Regions from separate parts of the Apilactobacillus micheneri genome, predicted to be linked through region 2. Evidence: predicted binding sites of a transcription regulator. Region 2 holds the regulator's gene; the other holds the start of a gene.

Region 1 (3,338 bases), on a different contig from region 2:
TTTTAAATTATGGGCACGAGCACCCTTAATAATAATTTTATCGTTTGGCAAGAAATCACTCCTTACTTATTTCATTTGACTCTTAAGTTCCATAACTGTATCACGAATAGAAGCAGCTTGTTCAAAATCTAATTTCGTTGCAGCATGTCGCATTTCTTTATTTAGAGTTTCAAGCATTGATTGTTGTTCTTTTTTAGTCATCTTTTGGAAATCAGATTCAACAAATGAATGACTTTCTTTTGGTTCATCATCATCGTTATTATCATATTTAATAAGATCACGAACTGGTTTCTTAATAGTATGTGGGGTAATCCCATGTTCTTTATTATATGCTTTTTGAATTTTTCTTCTTCTAGCAGTCTCATCCATTGCTTTTTGCATTGAATCAGTTACTGTATCGGCATACATAATAACAGCCCCATTTTCGTTCCTGGCTGCACGACCAATCGTTTGAATTAATGAACGTTCATTTCTTAGAAAGCCTTCTTTGTCAGCATCCAAAATTGCAACTAAAGAAACTTCCGGAACATCGATACCTTCTCTTAAAAGATTAATTCCCACTAAAACATCATATTTGCCTAATCTTAAGTCACGTATAATTTTAGTTCGTTCAAGAGTTTTAACATCTGAGTGCAAATATGCTACTTTAATTCCTAAATCTTTTAAATAATCTGTTAAATCTTCAGCCATTTTTTTAGTTAAGGTAGTAACAAATGTTCTTTCGTCTCGATCAATTCTTTTATTAATTTCACCAACTAAGTTATCCATTTGTCCCATGATTGGACGAACTTCAACTGTAGGATCTAAAAGACCAGTTGGACGAATAATTTGTTGCACAATATTCTTTTCATCAGTCATTTCTAGTTCACGAGGACCAGGCGTAGCTGACATGTAAACAGCTTGATTAATATGTTTCTTAAACTCAGGCATCTTCAAAGGACGATTATCTAAAGCACTAGGTAATCTAAATCCATACTTAATAAGTTGTTCTTTTCTAGCTTTATCACCCTTATACATACCACCAATTTGAGGCAAAGTTTGATGAGATTCATCAACAACTAATAAATAATCATCGGGAAAGAAATCAAGTAATGTATATGGTGGTTCACCTGGTTTACGATGATCCACATGCCTAGAATAATTTTCAATCCCATTGGTATATCCCATTTCTGCCATCATTTCAACATCATAAGTAGTTCGTTGTTTTAGGCGTTGGGCTTCAACCAGTTTACCTTCACTTTTGAATTTAGCAACTTGTTCATCCATTTCTTTTCTAATATTGGCTAAAGCACTATCCAAATTTTGATCATCGGTTAAAAAGTGAGTCGCAGGGAAAATAATAACGTTATTCTTTTTACCTAAAAATTCACCTGTTAATGTATCAATTTCCCTAATGGAATCAATTTCATCACCAAAAAATTCAACTCTAAGTGCATGTTTATCACCTGAAGCTGGAAAAATATCTACCACATCACCATGAACTCTAAAGCGACCACGTTGAAAATCAATATCATTCCGATCAAATTGAATATCTACAAGCTGACGTAAAACATCATCACGTTCTATTTGTTGCCCTACATGTAAAGATACCGTATGTTTATAGTATTCTTCCGGACTCCCTAAACCAAAAATAGATGATACTGAAGCCACAATAATAACATCATTTCTAGTTAGGAGTGCATTAGTAGCAGCATGCCGTAACTTATCAATTTCGTCATTTACAGAAGAGTCTTTTTCAATATAAGTGTCACTTGAAGGTACATAAGCTTCCGGCTGATAATAATCATAATAACTAACAAAATATTCAACTGCATTATTAGGAAAAAATTCTTTGAATTCACCGTATAATTGGCCAGCTAAAGTTTTATTATGAGATAAAATTAATGTAGGTTTATTTACATTTTTGATAACATTTGAAATCGTAAATGTCTTCCCAGTACCAGTAGCACCCAATAATATTTGCGATTTTTGGCCATTTTCAATACCATCGGTTAATTTTTTAATTGCCTCTGGTTGATCTCCAGTTGGCTTATATTTAGAAACTAAATCAAAATGGTTATTTTTTTCTCGTTTAATTTGCAATAAAAGCCCTCACTTTCTCATTAAAATAAGAGCTTAAATTATAAGCCCTTAAACATCCCTATAATTTTGTATACATTTTAACACACGAACATACATTCTAAAATTAATACGTATCCGCCAAGATAATAAAAAGGAATGCTATTTAAGCATTCCTTTTTATTAATTATTTTTCTAATGATGATAAATATTCAAAAGCATTTTGACCAGCAATTCCACCGTCGCCCACGGCAGTTGCAACTTGTCTTAATTCTTTTGAACGAACATCTCCAATTGCAAAAACTCCAGGTACTGAAGTTTCCATACGTTCATTGGTCTTAATCCAACCTTTATCATCAGTAATATTTAAATTATTGAATGGTTCGGTCATTGGATTATTTCCAACATAAATAAATACTCCATTGGCATCAACAACATCAGTTTCATTGGTCTGATTGTTCAATGTTTTAACCCCTGTAACCTTCATATTATCACCAATAATTTCAGTTACATTAGTATTCCAAATAAAATTAATTTTGTCGTTTGCAAATGCACGATCTTGAAGTACCTTTTGTGCTCTTAATTGATCACGACGATGGATAACAGTAACTTTTGAAGTTATACCAGCAAGGTATAAAGCTTCTGAAATTGCTGAATCACCACCACCAATTACGACAACTTCTCTGTTTTTAAAGAAAGCTCCATCACATACAGCACAGTAAGAAACACCTTTGCCACCGTATTCATCTTCACCTTCAACACCTAATTTACGGTATTGAGAACCAGTCCCAATAATCACGGAACCTGTTTCATAACTATCTTGATCGGTTTTAACAATCTTATTTTTACCTGATTGTTCAATTGATTCAACAGTCCCATATGCATATTTTGCACCAAAGTTAATTGAACCTTCATACATTTTTTTAGCTAAATCTGGGCCTAAAATTGATTTAAAGCCAGGATAATTCTCAATTTCAGCAGTATTATTCATTTGGCCACCGTAAATGCCTCGATCAATCATCAAAACAGATAAATTTGCACGAGAAGCATATAATGCTGCAGTCATTCCACCAGGACCTGCACCAATTACGATTACATCATATTTTTCCATAATTTCAGCTCCTCTCTTTTTCAATAAGCACTACTTTACTAGCAAAAGAAAAGTTTGTCTATTATTTTGCACACAAAGTAATATTAGTCTAACTTATTAGCTAAATCCTTAATATATTGTTTCAATTGATCTGATACTTCTGGATGTTGTAAACCAAATTCAATATTAG
Region 2 (3,338 bases):
AATGCTAGTAAAAAAATTATTAATGATGATGATAAGAAAAGTATCGACTTAATCATTTTTGGGACAGAAACTGGTGTTGATAATTCAAAATCAGCAGCTATATATTTACAAAACTTATTAAAGTTGAATGCATCTGCTCGTGCTTTTGAAATCAAACAAGCATGTTATGGTGCCACAGCAGGGTTACAAATGGCTAAAGAGTACGTAACCAATCATCCTAATAAAAAGGCTTTAGTGATTGGTGCTGATGTGGCTAGATATGGTCTTAATACTCCTGGTGAAGTAACACAAGGTGGTGGAGCTATTGCTATGGTAGTTTCATCTAGTCCTTCCATTGCTTCTTTTGATGGTGAAAGTGCGTTTCATTCAGATGATATTATGGACTTTTGGCGACCATTATATCGTACAGAAGCGGTGGTAGATGGCCATTATTCTAATAATGTTTATGTTGATTTCTTTAAAGATACTTGGGATAAGTATAACCAAATGAATCAACTTTCGGTTGATGACTATAAAGCACTAACTTTCCATCTACCATATGTAAAAATGGGGATTAAAGGATTAAGAGCAGTTTTGCCTGAAGCTTCTGAATCAAAACAAGAAGAATTAAAGAATGAATTTAATTTTAGCAAGATATATAGTGAAAATATTGGTAATTTATATACAGGATCATTATATTTAAGTTTCTTATCATTAATTAATAATTCAAATGATTTACAAAGCGGAGATAGAATTGGTTTATTTAGTTATGGTTCTGGAGCTCAAGGTGAATTTTTCTCAATGAAATTAGAACAAAATTTCAAGAATAATGATTCAGTAGAAGATATTAACTCGATGCTTAACAATAGAGAAAAATTAACAATTGATGAATATGAAAAAATGTTTAATAACTGGATTCCTATTAAAAATGTTAATAGGAACTTAAATTGGCAATCTGATGATGCTGAATTTTTCTTAAAAGCACTAAAAGATAATCAAAGAATTTATGACCATAAATAGGGGAATTTAATATGAATTTATATTTAGCTAGTCCGTTTTTTGATGATGAACAAATCGACAGAATTTCTAGAATAGAGACTGCTTTAGCGAAAAATAATACCGTAAATAGTGTATTTAGTCCAAGAAAATCAGAAGTTAAAGATTGTGAAGTTGGCACTAAGAAATGGTCTAAAAAGGTATTTAAATTAGATACTGATGAAATAAAAAAAGCTGATGCCATTATCGCAATTATCGACTATGTTGAAGATAATGTAGATAGTGGTACAGCTTTTGAAATTGGGTATGCTAAAGCTATAAATAAACCAATTATTATTTTTCACGAAAAAGATAATAATGTTAATTTAATGTTAAGTAATAGTTCGATCGCTTATTTAACTAAGTTTGAAGAAGTTAAAAACTATGATTTTAATAATTTACCAGAATCTTATTATGAGGGGAAAGTATTTTAACTAATATTATCTCTATACAATCCAATTACTTTACCTAATATTTTAACGTTATCTAATATAATTGGACTCATATATTCATTTTCTGGTTGTAATCTATAATGATCACTTTCTTTGAAAAATCTCTTACATGTTGCTTCGCTTTTATCGTTCATTGCAATTACAATGTCACCATTTTCAGCAATTGACTGCTTCTTAACAATAACTTTATCATTATTAAATATTCCAATATTAACCATACTTTCGCCTTTTATATTCAGCATAAATATATCGCTGTCATTATTATATTGGTCAGGTAAAGAAAAATATTCATTTGAATTTTCTACTGCAAGAATGGGTTCACCAGCAGCAACATTTCCTAATATTGGTATTTGATTGGAATGGGAGTTAACCCCTAACTGTTTCAATCCATCTTCGGTAATTTCAATTGCTCTTGGTTTAGCATTGTTTTTGATTAAAAGACCTTTTTGTGAGAGACGACTTAAATATCCATGCACAGTTGATGTAGATGCTAAACACATTTCTTTAGCAATTTCTCTTACTGTTGGTGGATAACCTTGATTATTGATTGAGTTCCAAATTAATTTTAATATATTTATTTGTTTAGAAGATACTTTATCCTTTGGTAAGGTCATATACGACGCCCCAATTCTTGATTTTATTTAGCTTTAATATTAGCATAATAAGGAAATGTAAACAAACGTTCGCAATTTTATAAAAAGGAGACTTTAAAATGGCAGAAGACAAAGTGTTAAAAGAACTTATTCCAAGAATTAATGAATTATCAAAAAAGAAAAAAGAACAAGGCTTGACTGAAGCTGAAAGTGCTGAAAGAAAAGATTTGCACAAAAAATATCTAAAGCGCTTTAAAGAAAATATGAGAAGCCAGATTGAGATGGTTCAGGTTTATAATAAAAAGGGAAAAGAAATAACCTCTGATAAGGTTAAAAATATTCAACGTAAAAAAGGCCTACGTGACGACTAATACACTAAAAATAATTTTGAAATTTATTTATACTTTGTGTAAAATAAAATATATGTTCGTATATGAAGCTAGGAGGGATATCTGTGAATACATTTCTATGGATTGTAGTTGTTTTAGTAGCATTAATCCTAGGATTAATCGGTGGTTTCTTTATGGCTCGTAAGTATATGGAAAAATATCTTAAAGATAATCCACCAATTAATAAAGATCAATTAAGAGCAATGATGTTACAAATGGGACAAAAACCATCTACCAAAAAGTTAAATCAAATGATGAATAGTATGAAAGCTCATGCTAAATAAAATAAAAAGGATTAAAATCAATTAGATTTTAATCCTTTTTATTTTTCTTTTTTAGCTGGATCTACATATTTAAAATTAGGATCTATTTCGTCATCTAATTTGTCGAAAGCATCTTGCATTTGTTGTTCAATCTTACTTTGCCCATCTTCATTTAATTTTAGTTTTTTATCAATATATATTGGTTCACCAAAATTAATAGTAGATTGTTTTCTAGAAAACAAGGATTTAAATGTTAGCGGTCCCTGATAGGTTGCTGGTAGCAAAGGTATCTTAGATAATTTTGAAATTAAAGTTGCGCCACCCTTTAAACTTTGTGAATGTCTAGTTCCAGATGGAAAGATAATTAATGATTTATCCGACTTTTGCAAAATTCTAACGGGTTCCTTTATAACTGATGGACCAGGATTTTCTCTATCGACACTTAAAACATTTGCATGGACTAAAATATATCTTAAAATTGGATTTTTGAATAGTTCTTTTTTTGCCATAAATGCGAATTCTTTAGGGCTAGCAGCTAATGCATAATATAATGGATCAAACCAAGTCCTATGTGGGGCAACTAAAACATAATTTCCTTTAGGAATTCTATCTTTATTTTTAAATTTT

The links. Region 2 encodes LexA, which represses DNA repair genes until DNA is damaged. Its sites were predicted from a motif close to CNAACANNTGTTNG; they were not measured.
Region 1: uvrB (excinuclease ABC subunit UvrB) is a predicted target of LexA. The motif match lies at 2,168-2,181, and genes of this name have one in related genera.

What each region holds. Positions count from the first base shown of each region.
Region 1 is NZ_QUBI01000006.1:23,139-26,476, forward strand. Features, by position in the region: gene uvrA (excinuclease ABC subunit UvrA) at 1-51, opposite strand, end outside; gene uvrB (excinuclease ABC subunit UvrB) at 67-2,076, opposite strand; gene trxB (thioredoxin-disulfide reductase) at 2,246-3,172, opposite strand; gene galU (UTP--glucose-1-phosphate uridylyltransferase GalU) at 3,253-3,338, opposite strand, start outside.
Region 2 is NZ_QUBI01000002.1:275,962-279,299, reverse strand. Features, by position in the region: gene DY123_RS03215 (hydroxymethylglutaryl-CoA synthase) at 1-999, shown strand, start outside; gene DY123_RS03210 (nucleoside 2-deoxyribosyltransferase) at 1,011-1,448, shown strand; gene lexA (transcriptional repressor LexA) at 1,445-2,080, opposite strand; gene DY123_RS03200 (DUF896 domain-containing protein) at 2,179-2,430, shown strand; gene DY123_RS03195 (YneF family protein) at 2,514-2,732, shown strand; gene DY123_RS03190 (lysophospholipid acyltransferase family protein) at 2,771-3,338, opposite strand, start outside.